4 regions of the Caballeronia sp. LZ035 genome follow, and region 2 is predicted to be linked to each of the others. Evidence: predicted binding sites of a transcription regulator. Region 2 holds the regulator's gene; each other region holds the start of a gene.

Region 1 (5,677 bases), on a different contig from region 2:
ACAATTCGCTCGTGGCCAGCGATGCGATCGACTTCGTGTGCCGCGAGGAATTCGATTTCACCTGCAAGGAGATCGCGGAGCGCAAGCCGTTCGCGCAGATTGCGGGCTTGAGCTGGTGTCTGCCGGATGGATCGGTGGAGCACAACGCAGCGCGGCCCATCCTGGAGAACATGGATGAATTGCCGTTCGTCGCGCCGGTGTACCAGCGCGATCTCACGATCGGCAACTACTTCATCGGCTATCTGAACTATCCCTATGTGTCGATCTACACGGGCCGTGGCTGCCGGTCCCGCTGTACGTTCTGCCTCTGGCCGCAGACGGTGGGCGGGCATCGTTACCGGGTGCGTTCGGTGGAGAACGTGCTCGAAGAAGTGAAGTGGATTCGCGACAACATGCCGGAGGTGAAGGAGATCATGTTCGACGACGATACCTTCACCGACTTCAGGCCGCGTGTCGAAGAGATTGCGCGCGGGCTGGGCAAGCTCGGCGTTACGTGGTCCTGCAATGCCAAGGCAAACGTGCCCCATGCGACGCTCAAGGTCATGAAGGAGAACGGCCTGCGCCTGCTGCTCGTCGGTTATGAGTCGGGCGACGACCAGATCCTCCTGAACATCAAGAAAGGCTTGCGCACCGACATGGCGCGGCGCTTCGCCGAGGATTGCAGGACGCTCGGCATCAAGGTGCATGGCACCTTTATCCTCGGTTTGCCGGGAGAGACCCGCGAGACGATCGAAAAGACCATCGAGTACGCGAAGGAGATCAATCCGCACACGATCCAGGTGTCGCTCGCGGCGCCTTATCCGGGCACCGCGCTCTACAAGCAGGCCGTGGAGCGCGGCTGGCTGGAAGAGAACAAGGTCATCCATCTCGTCAGCAAGGAAGGCGTGCAGCTTGCCGCGATCGGCTACCCGCATCTGTCGCGCGACGAGATTTATCATGAGCTGGAGCGCTTCTACAAGCGCTTCTATTTCCGTCCCTCGAAGATCTGGGAAATCGTGCGCGAGATGCTGACGAGCTGGGACATGATGAAACGCCGCTTGCGCGAAGGCGTCGAATTCTTCCGTTTCCTGCGCGCGCACGAGGCGTGACACCGTGCGGGCGCTCATCGTCACCGCCGATGATTTCGGCCTGCACGAGCGGGTGAACGAAGCGGTCGAGCGCGCGCACCGGCATGGCGTGCTCGATTGCGCCAGCCTGATGACGGGCGCTCCCGCAGCGCGCGATGCCGTCGAGCGCGCCCGTGCGCTACCGGGCTTGCGCGTGGGCCTGCATATCGTGCTGGCGGATGGCGTGCCGACCTTGCCTGCGCATGAGATCCCCGCACTCGTCGATGCCGATGGCCGCTTCGGCGATCGCATGGTGCGCGATGGCTGCCGCTTTTTTCTGCTGCCGCATGTGCGTGTGCAACTGGCCCGCGAAATCCGCGCGCAATTCGAAGCCTTTGCCGCCACGGGACTCGCGCTCGATCACGTGAACACGCACAAACACTTCCATCTGCATCCGACGGTGTTGTCGCTGATCCTCGACATCGGCCGCGCATTTGGCCTGCGGGCGATGCGCCTGCCGCGCGAACTGAACGGCTCGCGCCTGCTGGCGCCGTGGGCCGCGTGGATGAAAGCGCGTCTGCGGCGCGCAGGCGTGGCGCACAACGACTGGGTAGCGGGGATCAGCGCAACCGGGCGCATGGACGAAGCGACGCTCCTCGCCTTGCTCGACCACGCGCCGGAAGGTGTGCTGGAGATCTACAGCCACCCCGCCGCTGGCGACGATGCACCGGTCACGGCGACGATGCACGGCTATCGGCACGCGGACGAACTGGCGGCGCTGTGTTCTCCACGCGTCGCCCGGGCAATGGCGGCGACAGGCGCGAGGCGCGGCGGCTTCTCCGACGTTTTTGCAAACACCGGGCACGAGGCACGTGTCCGGCGATCCGGTCAGTGCGCATGATGGCCCTGCTCCGGCGCGTGGCGTGGCTGCGCTGGCCGCTCGCGATCGCGCTGCTGATCGCGCTTGCCCTGCACGAAGGCGTGTTCGCGGCGTTGTCGCTGATCGAGCGCACCGGGCCCATCCTGCTGTGGCTCCTGCCGCTGCATGCGCTGCCGCTGTTGCTCGATGCGCGTGCGTGGCAGTTGCTGCTGCGCGAGCGCGTGTCCCTGGGCACGCTCTGGCGGATCGCTACGGTGCGCGAAGCCGTCGGACGTCTGCTGCCGGTGCTGGGAATCGGCGGCGAACTGATCGGCATCAGGCTCGCGATGCGTCATACGAACGATCTCAGCGTGGTGAGCGCGTCGGTAATCGTCGAAACGCTGGTCACCATGGCCGTGCAGGTCATGCTTGCCTTGCTTGGCCTCGTGATCCTGTGTCTGCATCTGGACGGCGCAGGCAGTCTGCCGCGCGTGATGGCGTGGGGACTCGCGATGAGCCTGCCCATCGTGCTGTGCGCCTTCGCGGTCGCGCAACGCGGCGCGCCGTTTCATCGGCTCGAAGGCATGGCGCGCCGCTGGATCGGCGCTTCGCATGAACTCGTTGCAAGGCTGGACGGCCGGCGTCTGGATGGCGAGCTGCGTGCGCTGCTCGGCCAACCCGCGCTGTGCGCAAGAGCGTTCGCATGGCAGCTTGCGGGTTATGTGCTGGGCGCCGCCGAGATTTATGCGGGCTTCGGCATGCTCGGACATCCTGTGCCGATAGCCGGCGCGATCGCCATCGAAGCGCTGACGCAGTGCGTCCGTAATGCGGTGTTCATTCTTCCCGCCGGGCTCGGTGTGCAGGAAGCGGCGATCGTCGCTGTGTCCGCGTTGTTTGGCATCGATCGCGAGACGGCCTTGTCGCTCGCGCTGGTGCGGCGTGCGCGCGAGTTCGCGTGGGGCGGGTTGGCGTTGTTGCTGTTGCGGGTCGCCGGCGCGCGGACGGCGCCGCGGACAGCCGCCCGGAGCCGCTGAGCGGAGTTCCGACGGCGAGCGCTCTAGCGCAAATCACTGTATGAATGTACAGTAACGCCATCCCTCGTTCTCGCAGCGCCGCGCAACGCGCACTCCCATGTTCCATGCGTTGAAACCTGTCGTTGGCGCATCGGACGCGGCGCACCGGCCGCGCCGATGAACCCGCAAGCTCCGCATCCGGCGCCACGCCGCATCGCGCATCTCGACATGGATGCGTTCTTTGCATCGGTGGAGTTGCTGCGCTATCCCGAACTGCGCGGCATGGCGGTCGTGGTGGGCGGCGGCCGCAGCGCCACGCCGGAAACGCTTCCCGACGGCACGCGCCGCTTTCGCCGGCTGCGCGACTACGCGGGGCGGGGTGTCGTCACCACGTCCACGTATGAAGCGCGCAAGTTCGGCGTGTTTTCCGCGATGGGCATGATGAAGGCCGCGCAACTCGCGCCCGACGCCATCCTGCTGCCCACCGATTTCGAGTCGTATCGCCATTACTCGCGGCTCTTCAAGGCGGCCGTCGCCACTTTCACGTCGCAGATCGAGAATCGCGGCATCGACGAAATCTATATCGATGTTGGCGACCTGCCCGGCGAGCCCGCCGAGATCGGCCGTCGCATGAAGGATGCCGTGCACGAAGCCACCGGGCTGACGTGCTCCATCTGCATCGCGCCGAACAAGCTGCTCGCGAAGATCGGCTCCGAACTCGACAAGCCCGACGGCCTCACCATCCTGACGATGGACGACCTGCCCACCCGCATCTGGCCGCTCGCCGCGCGCAAGGTGAACGGCATCGGGCCGAAGGCGAACGAGCGTCTGGCGGCGCTCGGCATCCATACGGTGGGCGACATCGCTGCCGCGGATCCGGGCTTGCTGCAAACGCATTTCGGCGGCACCTACGCGGCGTGGCTCGCCCGCATTGCGCAGGGCGAGGACGACCGGCCCGTGGTCACCAGCTCCACGCCGAAGTCGATGAGTCGCGAAACCACCTTCGAACGCGATTTCCATCCGAAGCAGGACCGCGCGACGCTGTCCGCCGAGTTCACCGCCCTTTGCACGCGCGTCGCCGACGATCTCCAGCGCAAGGGTTATGTCGGCCGTACTGTGGGCATCAAGCTGCGTTTCGACGACTTTCGCACCGTCACGCGCGACCTGACCGTGCCGGTCGCCACGGCCGATCCCGTCGAGATTCGCCGCGCCGCGACCGAATGCCTGAAGCGCATCGTGCTGGAGCGGCGTATTCGTCTGCTCGGCGTGCGCGTCAGCGCGCTGGCGGGCCACGACGAGACCGCGCCCGTTGAACCCACGCAGGTGGAATTGCCGTTCGACGCCCCGGGCGAATGAGTCAACACTTCAGGCTTATGACGCGAGCAGATAAGCACATCGCAGATGCTTCGTTGTAGGGCGTCGTTCGGCACGCTAGATTATTCGCTTCCCTGAAGTGACCGATTCGACTGTGACGACCCTGACCGCTTCCCAAGACGCCGACATTCAAGCACCCGCTGCCGATCAACCCATCGAGATTCGTCCGTTCGATGCTCCGCTCGGCGCCGAAGTGCTTGGCCTCGATCTGTCGCGGCCGTTGTCCGCAGCCGATTTCGCACGGATCCATCGCGCGCACCTGGATCATCATGTACTCGTGTTCCGCGACCAGCGCATCACGCCGGACGAGCAGGTGGCATTCAGCAAGCGCTTCGGGCCGCTGCAGATCCACGTGCTGCATCAGTTCGGGCTCGCGGGCCATCCGGAAGTGCTGATCGTCTCGAACATCACCGAGAACGGCAAGCCGATCGGCCTGGGCGACGCCGGTCATTTCTGGCATTCGGACCTGTCGTACAAGGACACGCCGAGCCTCGGCTCGCTGCTGCATGCGCAGGAACTGCCGGCGGTCGGCGGCGACACGTTGTTCGCCAACCAGCATCTCGCATGGGACACCTTGCCCGCGCATCTGCAAAAAGCAGTGGAAGGGCGCGTCGCGGAGCATACCTATCTGGCCAAGTACGCCGAATTGCAGAAGCGCAGCCCATGGCGGCCGAATCTCTCGGCGGAGCAGATTGCCCAGGTCAAGCCGGTGGCGCATCCCATCGTGAGGACGCATCCGGAAACCAAGCGCCGCGCGCTGTTCGTGAGCGAGCACTTCACCACGCGCGTGATTGGCTTGCCGGAAGACGAAAGTCAGTCCCTGCTCGCCGAGCTCTTCGCGCACAGCACGCAGCCGGAGTTCATCTATCGCCATCAATGGCAGCCGCGCGACATGGTCTTCTGGGACAACCGCTCGGTGATGCACCTCGCGGCCGGCACGCCCGACGATCAGCGCCGCAAGCTGTATCGCACGACCATCGAAGGCGATGCGCCTTTCTGATCCGTCAGCCGCACACTAACGATTCAATCACGGGGTTTCATCGATGCAGTCTCGCAAAGGGAAGGGCGCGGCGCGCGCACTCGGTGCCGCGCTTGCGGTCGCGTTGGGCGTGACATCGGCGGGCGCACGGGCCGAGGGCACGCTGCGGGTCGCCGAGCAGTTCGGCGTCGTCTATCTGCTGCTCAACGTCGCACGCGACCAGAAGTTCATCGAGCAGGAGGGCAAGAAGGAAGGGCTCGATATCAAGGTCGAGTGGGCGAAGCTCTCGGGCGGCGCGAGCGTCAACGACGCGCTGCTGTCCGGTTCCGTCGATATCGCAGCGGCCGGCGTCGGTCCGCTGCTGACCATCTGGGACCGCACGCATGGCCGTCAGAATGTGAAGGGC
Region 2 (5,677 bases):
CCTGCTCGCGCTCGAAGTCCTCCAGCACCGGCTGCACCGTGCGCACGACGAACGGCAGGCCGATGAACGTCAGCGCGACCAGCACGCCGAGCGGCGTAAACGCGACCTTGATGCCGAGCGGCGCGAGATACTGGCCCACCCAGCCGTTGCTCGCATAGACCGCGGCGAGCGAGATGCCCGCGACCGACGTGGGCAGCGCGAACGGCAGGTCGACCATCGCATCGACGATGCGCTTGAACGGGAACGTGTAGCGCACCAGCACCCACGCGACGAGAAAGCCGAACACGGCGTTGATGAGCGCGCCGCCGAGGGCCGCGCTGAACGTCAGCCGGTACGAGGCCAGCACGCGCGGCGAGGTCACCGCGCGGACGAACTGGGCCCAGTCGAGCGTCGCGGTCTTCGCGAAGGTGGCCGCAAGCGGAATCAGCACCACGAGGCTCAGATAAGCCAGCGTGATGCCGAGGGTCAGGCCGAAACCGGGCAACGCGCTCGGTTTCCTGAATGTGAAGGTCGTCATCCTTGAGTCTTCCTTTTGCGCCGGGGGAGGCGCGTACTGCCGGGGTACTGCCTGAACGACGCGCGGCGTCATGGGTGCGCCGCGTCGTCGTGACCTGTCCTTACTGCGGCTGGTAGATCGAGTCGAACACGCCGCCATCGGCAAAGTGCGTCTTCTGCGCCTTGGCCCAGCCGCCGAACGTGTCGTCGATGGTGTAGAGCTTCAGCTTCGGAAACTGCTTCGTGAGGTCGGCCGGCACGGTCTTCGAACGCGGCCGATAGAAGTTGCGCGCGGCGATCTGCTGGCCTTCGTCGCTATACAGATACTTGAGATACGCCTCGGCGAGCTTGCGCGTGCCGTGCTTGTCGACGACCTTGTCCACCACCGCGACCGGCGGCTCCGCCAGGATGCTCACCGACGGCACCACGATCTCGAACTTCTCCGGACCGAACTCCTTCAGCGACAGGAACGCCTCGTTCTCCCACGCGATCAGCACGTCGCCCTGGCCGCGCTGCACGAAGCTCGTCGTTGCGCCGCGCGCGCCGGAATCGAGCACGCCCGCGTTCTTGTAGAGCTTCGTCACGAAGTCCTTCGCGCTCTGCTCGTTGCCGCCCGGCTTGTGCTGCGCATACGCCCACGCGGCAAGGTAGTTCCAGCGCGCGCCGCCCGAGGTCTTCGGATTCGGCGTGACGATCGACACGCCCGGCTTCGCCAGATCGTCCCAGTCCTTGATGTGCTTCGGATTGCCCTTGCGCACCAGGAACACGATGGTCGAGGTGTACGGCGAGGCGTTGTCCGGCAGACGCTTTTGCCAGTCCGCGTTGACGAGCCCCTTGCTCGCCAGGGCGTCGATGTCATACGCCAGCGCAAGGGTAACGACGTCGGCCTGCAGACCGTCGAGGACCGCACGGGCCTGACCGCCGGAGCCGCCGTGCGACTGCTTGAAGGTGACGGTCTCGCCCGTCTCGGCCTTCCACTTCTTCGCGAAGGCCTGATTGAAGTCCTGATAGAGCTCGCGCGTCGGATCGTAGGACACGTTCAAGAACGATGTCTCCGCGCTCGCTGACGCCGCCATGCCGATGCCCGCAGCCGTCAGTGCCGCCGCCGCAAGCAGGCGTCGCGCGCCCCGGCCCAATCCCCATTTCAAGCTTTGCATTCCCCGTTCTCCGTCTTATCGAATTGACGGAATCAGTCTAACTAGGCGTCTATATGATTAGAAATAATCGTTTCTCACTTTTTTATACGTAAAACTGCTAAGAAGCTTATTCCTGTGCGTAGAAAGGCACTCCGGCCGCGCATCGAGCGTATCGGGGGCCTGCAAGGCCGAACTTAAAGTAAAGCTTGAAAAGCGCGGAATACTGTATAAAAATACAGTCACCTGTCCATCCATACAGTGCCCCAGGGGTCCGAGCCAGTGAACAAGACATCCAAACTCACCGCGCGGCAGCAGCAGGTGTTCGAGCTGATCCAGCGCGCGATCGAGCGTACGGGCTTCCCGCCCACACGCGCCGAGATCGCCGCCGAACTCGGCTTCAGTTCGGCCAATTCGGCCGAGGAACATCTCAGGGCGCTCGCACGCAAGGGCGTGATCGAACTCGCGGCGGGCTCGTCGCGCGGCATTCGCCTGCTCGCCGAGGCAACGCGCATCGAGCGGCTGGAAGACATGCCGCATCAGTTCACGCTCCCGCATGCGAGCATCATGCAGCTCTCGCTGCCGCTCGTCGGCCGGGTTGCGGCCGGTAGTCCCATCCTCGCGCAGGAGCACATCTCGCAGCACTACGCGTGTGACCCGGCGCTGTTTTCGAGCAAGCCGGACTACTTGCTGAAGGTGCGCGGGCTGTCCATGCGCGACGCGGGCATTCTCGACGGCGACCTGCTCGCCGTGCAGAAGCGCACCGAAGCAAAGGACGGGCAAATCGTCGTCGCGCGTCTGGGCGACGACGTGACGGTGAAGCGCTGGAAGCGTCATCGCGATGGCGTCGAGCTGATCGCCGAGAATCCGGACTACGAGAACATTTTCGTGCGCTCCGGCAGCGGCGAGTTCGCGCTCGAAGGCATTGCGGTCGGCCTGATTCGTTCCGGCGAATTCTGACGTCCCCGCATAAGCGTTGGTGAGATCAATGAGGCCAAGACTCGGAAAAGATTCGGAATTTTGATGTCCCGCTTGTCCCAAAGAGACAAGAAATGTCCTGGACAAAGCGGAATATCACCTCACCAACCGCAGCGACGCTCACTCGGGCGTTCAACCGAAAAACCAGCATGACGGCCACCGTTCACGGCGCGCCGCTGTGCGCCCTATCGTCTGGAGAGTCACCATGGAACGTTTCGCCCGCTTGTTGCCCTTCCGCCAATTCGGCCGTCTGCGTCATCTGCGCACGCTGATTTCGTGCGGCATGCCGCGCGCCGAAACCACGCCGGATCTCTTCGAGACGGACATGCCCGCACTGCCGTCGCGTCAACCTGCTTTTGCGCGGGTGTCGCTGAACAGCACCGTGCACGCGGAAGCGGCGGAACGCGCGCCGGTGCGCGTTTATCGTGGACAATCCCGCGTAATCCTGGTCGGCAAGATCGACGAAGTGTCGCGCATGCTCGACCGCTGCATCGCCGAGGAAAGCGCCGGACTGGCGGGCGGAATCCTCGCATAAGCGGGGTTCGGCAGACGTTGAATTCCGGTTCGCGGGATTTATCGGGCGCATGCGCGGTCAATCGGAATTCACGTTCCGCACGAGGCCCTTCCGTCGCATGTCCCGCACTACCCGCTTCACCCTGACCACGCTCGTCGTCCTGATCGTCATCGGACTGCTGGGATATCTCTACGCATCGCCGTATATCGCATTGAATCGCCTCAAGCGCGCGGCCGATGCGCGCGACGCGCAGACGGTCAACCAATATGTCGATTACCCCGCGCTGCGCGCGAGCCTCAAGGAGCAGGTTGCCGCCCTGCTCACGCGGCGCGTGGACATTCAGAAGAGCGGCAATCCGCTGGCGATCATCGGGGCGATGATCGGCGCGGCGGTGGTCGGTCCGCTGGTGGATACCTACGCCACGCCTGACGGTGTCGCGGCCATTCTCAACGGCATCCCGCCGCGCGGCACACCCGGCGAACGTCCGCCGCCGGCCGGAACGAACGAGCCGCCGGTTTCATCGGGAGCGCCGGCTTCGGGCAACAATGCCCCAGCGCCCGATGCGGCGCCCCAACCGCCCGCCACGACAGCGGGCTATCAAGGCTTGAACACTTTCGTCGTGACCTATCAGCACGGCGCAGGCGACGCCCGCTACTCAGCCATTTTTCACCGCGATGGCCTCGTATCGTGGAAGCTCGTCGCGGTGAACCTGGACGGCTGAAGCGTCGTTCAGGCGCCCGCTTCGGCCTTGGCGGGCCGGGCCGCCATGGCAGCGTCTTCTTCCGCCTCGGTCGATTCCCCCGCCTGACACACGGCGACCAGAATGCTGCACTTCACGCGGTCGAGCAGCGGCGTGTTCCCCGCGCCCATCCACCAGCGCGCGAGTCCATTGCGGCAGCGATGCCCGACGACCACCAGATCCACGTTCAGCTGATCGGCGAGCGCCGCGATTTCATCGATCGGATGACCGAACGCGAAATGTCCCTGCGCCGCCAGGCCGCGTTCGCGCAACCAGTCCACGCCTTCCTGGAGGATGTCGCGCGCGGCGTCCTCGAAGCGGCCGCAGGCCATGTCGGTCAGCAGCCCGGCGCTCTGTGCGATGCTCGATCGCATGTCGACGACAGCCAGAATGTGCGTTTCCGCCTTCAGGTCGAGCGCGAGATTCGCGCCCTGACGCAGCGCCTTGCGACCCTCTCTGGAGCCGTCATAGCACAGCAGGATTTTTCGATAGCTATCCATCTTGACCTCCCTGGCCGGAGTTGCCCTGCGCGCCGGCGTTCCGGATCGGAATGGGGCACGTGAAGGCAATGCGATTTCCCGTGGTGTCACATCTTCATCATCGTGTGTCGCTCAGAGCGTCACAACGGTGGAAAACGCTAACCGGACGCGTACGCCGTATACGCAAGCTGGCGTCGTGCCAGCCGTGCAACATTCCTGCCAGACAAGCCTCGAACGATACAGGCGGAACAAACCACGCAACGCACGCACGGTTTCGAAACGGCCTTGCCGCTTGCCACGGCACGCCGAGCGCCACGCTGGTGCATTGGATTACACTAGCCCGCTGGATTTCCCATCGATTTTTCCCGCAACACGATTGCATGACTGATCAAACATTGCAGCAGCCAGCGCGTGCCGGCACACCCGCCATCGAGTTCAGTGACGTCAGGAAGCACTACGGCACACGCACCGTCGTGGACGGCCTTTCGTTCGACGTGCGTCCCGGCGAGTGCTTCGGCCTGCTCGGCCCGAACGGCGCCGGCAAGACGACGACGCTCAAGATGCTGCTCGGCATCACGTCGCCGGACAGCGGCTCGATACGGCTCTTCGGCGAGCCCGTTCCGGCGCGTGCCCGCTTCGCTCGCGAGCGTGTGGGCGTGGTGCCGCAGTTCGACAATCTCGATCCCGATTTCACCGTCCGCGAAAACCTCGTCGTGTTCGGCCGCTACTTCGGCCTGAAGGGTGCGCGCATGGACGCGCTCGTGCCGTCGCTGCTCGAATTCGCGCGGCTAGAGAGCAAGGCCGATGCGCGTGTCGGCGAACTGTCGGGCGGCATGAAGCGGCGCCTCACGCTCGCGCGCGCACTCGTCAACGACCCCGACGTGCTCGTGATGGACGAGCCGACCACCGGCCTCGATCCGCAAGCGCGCCATTTGATCTGGGAACGGCTGCGCTCCCTGCTCGCGCGCGGCAAGACCATCCTGCTCACCACGCATTTCATGGAAGAAGCGGAGCGTCTGTGCAACCGCCTGTGCGTGATCGAGGAAGGCCGCAAGATCGCCGAAGGCAGGCCGGGCGAACTGATCGAATCGGTGATCGGCTCGGACGTGATCGAGATCTACGGACCGGATCCAAAAGCCCTCGCCGCCGAACTGGAACCGCTCGTCGCACGCATGGAAGTCAGCGGCGAGACGCTGTTCTGCTACGTCGATGACCCGCAACCCGTGCATGCGCTCGTACGCGGCCGCGCCGGCGTGCGTTATCTGCATCGTCCGGCGAATCTGGAAGATGTGTTCTTGCGCCTTACCGGCCGCGAGATGGTGGACTGAACCGCACACGC
Region 3 (5,677 bases), 610 kb from region 2:
CCTCTCCAAGGTGCCCGGGAAATCGAGAGGACTGAACAACCAGGAATTTGCTCTCGGACAGCACCTTCAAGCCACCGAAGTGACCGTCTGTGATGTGCGATATCCGCTCCGTTCCGACTTGCGCAAATACCGGAGCGGGCGTACGAGGCACTATCTATGATGTGGTAGGTATGCGCCGTCGTGTCATCGTTTATCTTGAAGCAGTTCCACGAGTAAGTTGACTCCGCATTTGCAAGATTCAAGCGGCGAGTCGATGCTCGTAATACGGTCGATCCCGATCATCAAGAATGGCATACATGGGTTCGAGATCGGATCTGCCTGGGCTCAACCATGCCTCGATGTTTTCCGCCTTGATTGGGACGATACAACGGTCATGGCCGGCCGCTTCGACCTCAGGCGGCGGTTCATCTGTGATCGCGGCGAAGGAGAGTAAATCAGGCTCCCCAGGCGCAGTCCATCGCGACCAAAGGCAGGCGACGTGCATCAACTGGCCGTTGTTCGGACGGAATTCCAGGACAACATTTTCGTCCTGCTCATGCGATTCCAGGAGCGTGCCTTCCATCTTGGCCTTGCTGACGTTTTCATAGAACACGTCGACCAGCATGATGCCGTGCGTATGGCCAAAGCATGGCTTCCAGAACCCTTCAAGATTATCCCGACGAGCGTTATACGTGCCGGGGAAGCGCCGATCGTAGTTCCCGGGCTTGCCCGCGATACGACATTGATAGCGCATCGGCTTCACCACGTACTGCCCGTCTTCGATGATCAGCACCGGCGCATAGTGTCCGGGAAAGATTCGGGCGTCGCGATCCTTAGGTGTTGTACGTCGCAGGTCGTCGAGCCGACGAAGAGCGGAATCGATCTTATCGGTGGCGATACGGCGGCTTTCTGTCGCCGCTTTCGTGACCTTGGTCTGTAACGCACGCTCGGCATCGGCGAGGCGGGTGCGCTGCTTGAAAACATCCTGTTCGATCGTGTTCGCCTGCCCGGTGTTGAAACGATCGATGAATTCCTTGATCTGGCGTTCGTCGTCGTTATCTGGATGAAGAAATGCATCCTCCATCGCTTTCGGGATCTTGGCTTTGCTGCCTTCGGCGCGTTCCCAGAACAGGCGCGCGAACTCGCGAATATCCATCTGTGCGCCAAACATCTTCACGTAGCGTCGATAGTCCGCCTGGATCTGCGCCGAGTAGCACACTGCCGCCTCCTGTAAGGTTCAGCTGTTCGCCTGATCGTCTATGTTGCCGTGCCGGTTGCTTCGCGGCACAGCTTCATCATCTTCTGGACCACCGTGCTCGCATGGTTTAACCCCATGTCGCCAGTGAAGAGCACTGGCACATCGGATTGACGAAGGGCGATCCCTGCGCTCTTCAAATCACGGCGGGCAATGTTGAGGGCCAATTGTCCGATGCGCACGCGCTCCGGCCAGCTCATCGTAACGAGGTTTCGCTTAAGCCAAATGCGGCAGCTATCCACGACGTGATCCACCCGCCACTCCTGTGTCAGCGCATGCGAGGCAGCAAGCGTTGCCACCAGAAAGCACAAGAGGTCGGCCCGCGCGCCATTCAGCTCGTCAATATCGGGTAGATCCATTGCGCTCCTCGTGTGTTCTTAACATACTAGCCGCCTTCATCGGCTCCGTTCGCCACCTCGCGAAATCAGCCGTTTCGACTGCCCGCCTGTACGCAAGTGCGGTCGGCTTGCGCACTTTCAACGACCTAGATCGACGGCGCGCTGCAGGCGACTCCGCTCCACCGTGCGATCAATTCCGTCAGGCGTAGTAGAGGCGGTCCCACAGTGTCTTCAGCCCGACCAAGGTTTGAACTCGTCGGGTGACCCTGTCCCGACGCCTCAGCCATTCTCTTGCAAATAAGGCTCGCCGACATTTGCATAGGCAACAGCCTCGGCAATCGTCACATGGCCAGACGTCTCGCACAGCCTGGCGACGAGGTCGGCGACCTCGGGCGTCGGTGTCTCGGAGCAAGCATAGGGGTCAAGTTTCTGCGGCTACATAAAAAGGTGCAGATCACTGCACCGATTTCTGCGCTACACTCGACACTGTACATTTATACAGTGGTTTCGCGCCCCTCTATTACCGATCATGGCCGCTTTGCCTATACACATCGAGTCGATTCACCCGGCGCTTTGGCGTGGGTCTCAGCTCGCGCGTGCCTATGGCAAAACCATCGATACCGGCTACGCCGCGCTGTCGGCGGAATTGCCCGGCGGTGGTTGGCCGGTTGGAGCGCTGGTGGAACTACTGGTGCAACAGCCGGGCATCGGGGAGATGCGCTTGCTCAACCCTGCACTCGTCGCCTCAAGCAAGCGGCCTGTCGCCCTGTTACAGGCGCCGCATATACCGAACAGCCTGGCGTTCGCCTATCTGGGCGTACCGCTGGACAAGCTCATGATGTTGCGCGCGCCCAAGACAGCGGACGCCCTGTGGTGCGCCGAGCGCGTGCTGAACGCCCGAAGTTGCGGTGCACTGCTCGTCTGGCAACACCATATCCGGTCTGAAGCACTGCGGCGTTTGCATCTGGCGGCGCAAGCAACGGAAACCCTGTTGATTCTGGTCAGACCGCTCGCCACCGCCCAGGATTCATCGCCTGCAACGTTACGGCTCGGGGTTCGGCCAGCCGATGGCGGAATCTTCGTCGACGTGATCAAGAGACGAGGACCGACGCGCACCGATCAACTCTCCATCCACCTTCAACCTTCACCGATTCTGCTCAGCCCTCATGGCCGTGTTCGTCGCCATCTTCCTGCCCCGGCTCTCGCTGGAGGTGTTTCGGCCGAGGTACTCACCTCGGGCTGAACACGGCTGTGTGGTGCTCGAACGTGACAAAGTCATCGTGCTTGATCAGGTGGCAAGAGAGGCAGGGGTAATGGTAGGCATGAAGCGCGGTGGCGTCACGACGCTCGCGGTGGATGCGTTGATGTACGACCGCAGCCCCACGCGCGAGCTTGATGTGCAACGCGAAGTCGCGTTCGCGCTGCTGCGTTTTTCGCCTCAGGTAGCGGTGCGGGAAGAAGAAACGATTGTCGTGGACGTGACCGCAAGTCTGCGTCTGTTCGGCGGCATCCGACACGTTTGCCGACAGATCCGAGAGACGGTCAACACGGTCGGCGTGACCGCCCGCATGAGCGTCGCGCCTACGGGCCAAGGCGCGTGGCTTCTCGCCAAACGCGGCCGCCGGCGGGTCCTCAAAATGGCCTCGCTTGAACGCAGTCTCGGGGAGCTTCCGTTCATGGTGGTCCCCGAAGTTCGGTCTTTTGGGGAATGGTTCAACGGCCTTGGTTGCCAAGTGCTCAACGATGTTCGCCGCCTGCCACGGGCAGGACTTAAAAAGAGGTGCGGTGTGGATTTACTGGATTCGCTTGACCGCGCCTATGGCCTGTCACCGGAACTCTACGAGTGGCTGGAGCTGCCGCCTTCGTTCAGCGCACGCACCGAGTTGCCGGATCGCGTCGAGCATGCGGAAGCGGTTCTGTTTTCCGCGCGACGGCTGATTGTGCAGTTGTGCGGTTGGTTGAGCGCGCAGCAGCTCGCGCTCACGCAAGCGACGATCACGCTCGAACATGAACGCGGCCGTCAGGCGATCGAGCCGACGACGATCGATATTGCGCTTGCCGAGCCGACATGGCAGGAAGAGCATCTCGTTCGTCTGTTGAAGGAACGGCTCGGCCGTATCGAACTTGAGGCAGCCGTTATCGCCCTGCGCCTGACAGCATCGAAAGTGGAGCCGGCGGAGCCGCCGAGCGACTCGCTTTTCCCTGAGCCCGGCGGATCGGCTCAAGATCACAATCGCTTGCTCGAACTGTTGGTCGCGCGCCTGGGGGCCGAGAACGTCCTGCGACCCGCACCGACTTCGGATCATCGTCCCGAACATGCGAATCAATGGGTGCCAGTGCAGACGGCAACGAAAACATGCCCTCCTCCGGCCGAACTTCCACGGCCGACGTGGCTGCTTGACGCGCCCGTGCGGCTAATGATCAAGCATCACCGACCGTTCTACGGGTCCCCGCTCAAACTCGTCTCGACGGGCGAGCGCATTGAGGCCGGGTGGCACGACGGTGAACTGGTGTCGCGCGACTACTATGTCGCCGAGGCCTCGGATAAAAGCTGCTACTGGATCTACCGTGAACGACCGAGCGTGAAGACGGAAGAAGTCCGCTGGTTCCTTCACGGGCTGTTTGGATAATCGGTGGTGTTGCCGTGGATCTCTTCTCGTCAACGCTTCCTGACTACGCGGAGCTTTTCGCGTTCACGAACTTCTCGTTTCTGCATGGCGCATCGCACGGCGAAGAGCTGGTGCTGCGTGCGTCGCAACTCGGCTATTCGGGCCTTGCGATCACGGACGAGTGTTCACTCGCCGGCGTCGTGCGCGCACACGTGCAGGCCAAGGAAGAAAAGCTGCCGCTCATCATTGGCTCCTACTTTCGACTCGCCCACGCCGACAAGCGTCCGGCATTCGGCCTTATCCTGCTTGCACAGAACCGTAACGGCTACGGCAACCTGTCCGAGCTGATCACGCTCGGGCGCATGCGCGCAACGAAAGGCACGTACCTGCTCACGCCGCACGATCTGTCGAAGCCCGACAAGGAATACGCACACTTGCGTGGCATGCCCGATTGTCTGGCGATCCTCGTGCCGGATTTTCCGGCGAAGGAAGAGGCACTCTCCGCGCAGGTTGAATGGCTCAACGAGACGTTTCCGTCGCGCGGCTGGGTCGGCCTGATCCTGCATCAACGCGCGATGGATGACATTCACCGCGGTAGCGTCGAGTACGTCGCGGAGCAACACCGGGTGCCGGTGGTCGCGCTGGGCAATGTGGTCATGCATGTGCGCTCCCGCAAACCGCTGCAAGACACGATGACGGCGATCCGCGTCGGCAAGCCCGTTGCCGAATGCGGTTACGATCTTGCGCCCAACGCGGAGCAACACCTTCGCTCACGCTTAAGGATCAGCAACTTATATCCAGCCCATGCAGTGGCTCAAACGCTCAACATCTGCGAGCGCTGCACGTTCTCGTTGGACGAACTGCGCTACGAATATCCTGACGAGCTCGTACCGGAGGGTTTTACGCACGAAGCGTATTTGCGGCAGGAAACCTACATTGGCGCGCATAAACGCTTTCCTGCGGGCATTCCGCATGACGTGCAAAAGCAGATCGAATACGAATTACAGTTGATCGGCGAGATGCGCTATGAAGCGTACTTTCTCACGGTCTATGACATCGTACGTTTCGCACGTAGCCAGCACATCCTGTGTCAGGGACGCGGGTCGGCCGCGAACAGCGCGGTCTGTTACTGCCTGGGCGTGACTGAAGTCGACCCCTCGCGCGGCAACATGTTGTTCGAGCGATTTATCAGCAAGGAACGCGGCGAGCCGCCTGATATCGATGTCGACTTCGAGCATCAGCGGCGTGAAGAGGTCATCCAGTACATCTATCGCAAATACGGACGGGATCGCGCAGCGATCGCGGCAGCGGTGTCCACATACCGGCCTCGCGGCGCGTTGCGCGAAACCGGCAAGGCGCTCGGCATTGATCCGCAGATCGTCGACAAGGTCGCGAAAAGCCATCAGTGGTTCGATCACTCACAGGACCTGTTGCGCCGCTTCGAGGAGTCTGGGCTTGACCCGCAGAACCCCGTTATCACGATGTGGGCGAAACTG
Region 4 (5,677 bases), 910 kb from region 2:
AGGCATGCGCTGGGTCAGGCGCTGAGGCGTGCGCTAGGTCAGGCGCTGAGGCATGCGCTGGGTCAGGCGCTGGGGCAGGCGCTGAGGCGTGCGCTAGGTCAGGCGCTGAGGCATGCGCTGGGTCAGGCGCTGGGTCAAGCGCTGGAGCACGTCGCGTGATGCACGTTCGGGCGACTGTGCTCAGTCGTCGACGATCTCTTCGCTCCAGTCCTCGTCGCCGCCCTTCAGGATCTTGCCGATCGTGCCGCCGGAGAAACCTCGCGCCGCCAGGAAGCGCGCTTGTTTGGCGCGTTCGGCGGGCGTCTCCGGCAACGTGCCGTACTTCTTCTCCCAGACGTCCCGAGCGCGAGTGGTCTCGGTTTGCGCGAGTTTGTCGGCGGTCGCGCTGATGAGCGACTCGCCGACCGCATGGCGCTTCAACTCGCCGATGATCCGGCTGCCGCCCATGCGCGCGGCCCGCCGATGCACGACGCTCTCCACGAAGCGTTCGTTCGACAGCCAGCCGTCGCGCTCCAGTTCGTCCAGCACGGCGTCGAGGGAATCGGCTTCGCCGACGTAGGGACTCAATTTTCGCGACAATTCGGCCCGGCTATATTCGCGACGCGACAGCGCCGCGAGCGCCCGCCCCTTCAAGGAGCGCTGTGGACGCCTCGGGTCGTTCGCCTCGGCAACCGAAGTCTTGCGTGTGCGCTGGCTCGTGCGGGTGAACACCGCTTCTTCCGCCACCGCCAAAGGTGCTTCACCCGGCGCGCATTGCTCGAATGGCTCGAATGGGTCGGCGTCGTCGAAGGGATCTGCGAATGATGGAGGGGCTGGCTGAGCGACCCGGAACGCAGGCGCGGACGTGGGCTCGGCGGAGGCCGATGTACGTTCGGCGCGCGGGGCTTGGGGCTGCTCGGTAGCGTGCTTCAGCAGGGCGCGAGCATGTGCAAGACGCGTTGAGCGAGGGCTTGCGCTGGTTGCATCGGATTGAGCGTCGGAAGCGGGCGATGCGGACGATGCACGCGCCATATCCGACGCCGGAGCTGGCTCGTCCGCCCGACCGCCGAAGCTTGCCCCGGAAACGCGACGCGCCGACGCGAAAGACTTCTTCGCGTCGGCGCGTTTCTTGTCACCGCGTGGGAATGCGCCTTTGGACGTGCCTCCGCGCCGCTCGCTGCTTCGTTCGCTGCTTCTTTCGTAGCGATCGACGAATGCGCAACCCTCTTCGGTTGCCTCATCCGCCGGACCGGGCTGCGAATCAGCCTCTGAATCAGCCTCTGGATCAGCCTTCGAATCCGCCTTCGAATTCGTCTTCGAACCGGGCCGGCGCCTGAGCATCGTCCTTCAGGCTCGACGCTTATTCTTCGTCGGCCACTACGGCCTTGGCGACGACCGCTTCACCCATCGCGGCCACGCCCAGCGATTCGCGGATCTTGTTCTCGATCTCGCGCGCGATGTCCGGATTCTCGCGCAGGAATTCACGCGCGTTGTCCTTGCCCTGGCCAATGCGGTCGCCGTTGTAGCTGTACCAGGCGCCGGCCTTGTCGACCAGCTTGGCCTGCACGCCAAGATCGATGATTTCGCCCTGACGCGAGATGCCTTCGCCGTACAGGATGTCGAAGATGGCTTCGCGGAACGGCGGCGCGACCTTGTTCTTCACGACCTTCACGCGCGTTTCATTACCGATGACTTCGTCGTTCTTCTTGATCGAGCCAATGCGGCGGATATCCAGACGCACCGACGAGTAGAACTTCAGCGCATTGCCGCCGGTGGTGGTTTCCGGATTGCCGAACATCACGCCGATCTTCATGCGGATCTGGTTGATGAAGATGACGAGGCAGTTCGTGCGCTTGATGGTGCCGGTGAGCTTGCGTAGCGCCTGCGACATCAGACGCGCCTGGAGGCCCGGCAGCGAGTCGCCCATTTCGCCTTCGATTTCCGCCTTCGGCACGAGCGCCGCCACGGAGTCGATGACGATCATGTCGATGGAACCCGAGCGCACCAGCGCGTCCGCGATTTCGAGCGCCTGCTCGCCCGTGTCCGGCTGCGAGATCAGCAGTTCCGGCACGTTCACGCCGAGCTTGCCTGCGTATTGCACGTCGAGCGCGTGTTCCGCGTCGATGAAGGCCGCCGTGCCGCCGAGCTTCTGCATTTCGGCAACGACCTGCAGCGTGAGCGTGGTCTTGCCCGACGACTCCGGACCGTAGATTTCCACCACACGGCCACGCGGCAAACCGCCGACGCCGAGCGCGATGTCCAGACCGAGCGAACCGGTGGACACTACCTGAATGTCTTCGACCGCCTCACCTGCGCCGAGCCGCATGATCGACCCTTTGCCGAATTGCTTTTCGATCTGCGAGAGCGCGGCGGCCAGGGCCTTGCTCTTCTCCGCAGTCATTCCAGCCGGGCCTTTCTTGCTTTCTTCCATGAATCGTCCTTTGCTATGATGAACGGCGTCTGAGGCAGTGTTCATGGGCCTTCCCGCTGCTCGAACGAGCTTCTCGAAAGGCCTTTTCACACGCACGCAGACACTGTATAAAAAAACAGTAGTTTTTGCAAGCGGGTAGCAGCGCGACGCAGCTTTTTTTCCGCGTCATGCAAGTTGCACACCCCTGCGCAAGAACCGCGAACCACCTGGAGACCGCCGCGCCGGGCGACATTCGGTGCCGGCAATGCCGCTGCGCTTCGCCGCGCATGGGGCGTACCAAGGCGCACACGACGATGCGAATCCTCATTGCCGAAGACGACAGCATACTCGCGGACGGTCTCGTCCGATCACTCCGCCAATCGGGCTACGCCGTCGACCATGTGAAGCACGGCGTCGAGGCGGATACGGCCCTTTCGCTACAGACTTTCGACCTCCTGATCCTCGATCTCGGACTACCGCTGATGTCCGGCCTGGAGGTGCTGCGCCGCCTGCGCGCACGCAATTCGCAGATGCCCGTGCTGATCCTCACCGCCGCCGACAGCGTCGACGAACGCGTGAAGGGACTCGACCTCGGCGCGGATGACTATATGGCCAAGCCCTTCGCGCTCAACGAGCTCGAAGCGCGCGTGCGGGCGCTGACGCGGCGCGGCGCGGGCGGCGGCCCGACGGTCGTGAAGCACGGCTCGCTCTGCTTCGACCAGGTCGGACGCATCGCGACGATCGGCGAGCAGGTCATCGACTTGTCCGCGCGCGAACTCGGCGTGCTCGAAGTGCTGTTGCAGCGAAGTGGCCGGCTCGTGTCGAAGGAACAGCTCGTCAATCACCTGTGCGAGTGGGGCGAGGAAGTCAGCAACAACGCCATCGAAGTCTACGTGCACCGGCTGCGCAAGAAGATCGAGCCGAGCGGCGCAAAGATCATCACGGTACGCGGGCTCGGTTACACGCTGGAGAAAGCGGGCGCGTCGTCGAATGGCGCGGGCCCGCAGCCGCCGGCCGACCCGCTGCCCGCCAGCCATCACTACAAGTAGGCGGCATGGCGTCGTCGGCTTCCACTGAATCGCGCGCGCCGAAGTCTTCCGCTGACGCCTCCGCCGACTCCGACACCCTGCGCGACGCGCGCTACGCCAACCCGTTCGCGCCGCCCGACGAACTCGAGCCCGATACGCACGCGCATCCGCGCTCCCTCTTCGGCGAAATTCTCGACTGGATGCTGGCGCCGCTGCTGCTGCTCTGGCCGATGAGCATCGCGGTGACCTATCTCGTCGCCAAATCGATCGCCAACGGGCCCTTCGACCGCGCGCTCGAAGCCGACGCCTACGTGCTGGCGCGGCAGATCCAGCCGGTCAACGGCGTCGCGGAGCTGCGCCTGCCCGACGCCACTCGCGATTTCCTGCGCGCCGACAACGTCGACAGCGTGTTCTTCCAGGTGCTCGGCACGCGCGGCGAGCTGGTCGGCGGCGACCGGGACATGCCGCTGCCGCACGACGACGACCGGCCGCAGCCCGGCATCGTCGAATTCCGCGACGACGTGCTGCGCGGCAACGACATCCGCGTCGCCTACACGACGGTCGATCTGCCCGGACTCGCGCCCGGACGCGATCCGGCCAGCACCCAGCCGGTGCTCGTGCAGGTCGCCGAGACGCTCGACAAGCGCAGCCAGCTCGCCAACGACATCATCAAGGGCGTGATCCTGCCGCAGTTCGTGATCCTGCCGCTCGCGATCATCCTGGTGTGGTTCGGACTGTCGCGCGGGCTCGCGCCGCTGCATGCGCTGCAATCGAACATCCGGGCGCGCCGTCCGGACGATCTCTCGCCGCTGGACGCGGACCGCGCCCCGCCGGAAATCGCGCCGCTGGTCGCCTCGTTCAACGACCTGCTCACGCGGCTCGAACAGAACATGGAGTTCCAGAAGCGTTTCATCGCCGATGCCGCGCATCAGATGAAGACGCCGCTCGCGGGCTTGCGCATGCAGGCCGAATTCGCGATGCGGCAGGAGGTGTCGGCGGAAGTGCAGCGCTCGCTGGAACAGATCGCGACGAGCTCCGAACATGCCGCCCGCCTCGTGACGCAACTGCTGGCGCTGGCGCGCGCCGAGAATCGCGCGGCGGGCGGCATTTTCTCGCGCATCGAGCTGACGACGCTCGCGCGGCTCGCGGTGCGCGACTGGGTGCAGCCCGCGCTCGCCAAGCAGATGGACCTGGGCTTCGAGGAGCCGCCTCATCCGGTGGAGGTGGAAGGCAACGTCGTGATGCTGCGGGAGATGCTCTCGAACCTGATCGACAACGCGATCCGCTACACGCCCGCGGGCGGGCGCATCACCGTGCGCGTGCGGACCGCCGACGACGACCTCGACCTCGTGCATCTCGAAGTGGAAGACTCGGGGCTGGGCATTCCGGCAGCGGAGCGCGGGCGCGTGGTGGAGCGCTTCTACCGGATTCTCGGGCGTGAAGGCGACGGCAGCGGGCTGGGGCTTGCGATCGTCAAGGAGATCGCGACGATGCATGGCGGCACGCTCACTATCGAGGACCATGTGTACCAGGACAGCCCCCGGCTGGCCGGAACCCTCGTGCGGGTCAGTCTTCAGCGGGTTTATCCTGCCCGGGACAAACCCTGAAAGTCGGTTTCGGAATTCCCGTATTCAAACGTGCAAAGCGTGAAATAGAGCGCAGTTAAACTGGCGTTCGAGTCGTGATCCTGTCAGATCGTCGCATGCGATCCACACGAGCCCACTTCGGGCCTGACGAGCCCGCGTCAGAACGCCGTAAGTTTTCGTTCCAATAATCGTTGCACCGGAGCCGCCAGGTCGCGGACCGACGTATCCGAAAAATTCAAATCAGGACAGGAGGCGGTACATGGCTACGGTTGAGGGGCGCGTTTCGCACGCACCGATGACGGCGGAGGAAAAGAAGGTCATCTTCGCTTCGTCGCTCGGGACGGTGTTCGAGTGGTACGACTTCTATCTGGCGGGCTCGCTCGCCGTCTACATCAGCAAGACCTTCTTCTCGGGCGTGAACCCGACGGCCGGCTTCATCTTCACCCTCCTCGGCTTCGCGGCGGGCTTCGCAGTGCGTCCGTTCGGCGCGATCGTGTTCGGACGACTCGGCGACATGGTCGGGCGCAAGTACACGTTTCTCGTGACGATCGTGATCATGGGCCTGTCGACGTTCCTGATCGGCTTCCTGCCCGGTTACGCGACGATCGGCATCGCAGCGCCGGTGATCTTCATCGCGATGCGTCTGTTGCAAGGCCTGGCGCTCGGCGGCGAGT

What was found. Region 2 encodes LexA, which represses DNA repair genes until DNA is damaged. Its sites were predicted from a motif close to ACTGTATNNNNATACAGT; they were not measured.
Region 1: a site for LexA is predicted at 2,975-2,992, ahead of dinB (DNA polymerase IV). Genes of this name have one in related genera too.
Region 3: a site for LexA is predicted at 2,058-2,075, ahead of imuA (translesion DNA synthesis-associated protein ImuA). Genes of this name have one in related genera too.
Region 4: a site for LexA is predicted at 2,513-2,530, ahead of recA (recombinase RecA). Genes of this name have one in related genera too.

What each region holds. Positions count from the first base shown of each region.
Region 1 covers NZ_JARUXS010000004.1:534,697-540,373, forward strand. Annotated here, with positions in the region: gene hpnJ (hopanoid biosynthesis associated radical SAM protein HpnJ) at 1-1,088, shown strand, start outside; gene hpnK (hopanoid biosynthesis-associated protein HpnK) at 1,093-1,947, shown strand; gene QCE88_RS32830 (lysylphosphatidylglycerol synthase domain-containing protein) at 1,944-2,939, shown strand; gene dinB (DNA polymerase IV) at 3,096-4,274, shown strand; gene QCE88_RS32840 (TauD/TfdA dioxygenase family protein) at 4,387-5,292, shown strand; gene QCE88_RS32845 (ABC transporter substrate-binding protein) at 5,336-5,677, shown strand, end outside.
Region 2 covers NZ_JARUXS010000001.1:1,710,578-1,716,254, reverse strand. Annotated here, with positions in the region: gene cysT (sulfate ABC transporter permease subunit CysT) at 1-517, opposite strand, end outside; gene QCE88_RS08105 (sulfate ABC transporter substrate-binding protein) at 618-1,652, opposite strand; gene lexA (transcriptional repressor LexA) at 1,911-2,588, shown strand; gene QCE88_RS08095 (hypothetical protein) at 2,812-3,141, shown strand; gene QCE88_RS08090 (DUF2939 domain-containing protein) at 3,239-3,841, shown strand; gene QCE88_RS08085 (universal stress protein) at 3,850-4,359, opposite strand; gene nodI (nodulation factor ABC transporter ATP-binding protein NodI) at 4,719-5,666, shown strand.
Region 3 covers NZ_JARUXS010000001.1:1,101,167-1,106,843, reverse strand. Annotated here, with positions in the region: gene QCE88_RS05175 (SOS response-associated peptidase family protein) at 239-1,198, opposite strand; gene QCE88_RS05170 (hypothetical protein) at 1,237-1,593, opposite strand; gene imuA (translesion DNA synthesis-associated protein ImuA) at 2,102-2,815, shown strand; gene QCE88_RS05160 (DNA polymerase Y family protein) at 2,739-4,202, shown strand; partial or broken gene QCE88_RS05155 (error-prone DNA polymerase) at 4,217-5,677, shown strand, end outside.
Region 4 covers NZ_JARUXS010000001.1:804,219-809,895, reverse strand. Annotated here, with positions in the region: gene recX (recombination regulator RecX) at 181-711, opposite strand; gene recA (recombinase RecA) at 1,340-2,410, opposite strand; gene QCE88_RS03835 (response regulator transcription factor) at 2,704-3,438, shown strand; gene QCE88_RS03830 (sensor histidine kinase N-terminal domain-containing protein) at 3,444-5,024, shown strand; gene QCE88_RS03825 (MFS transporter) at 5,263-5,677, shown strand, end outside.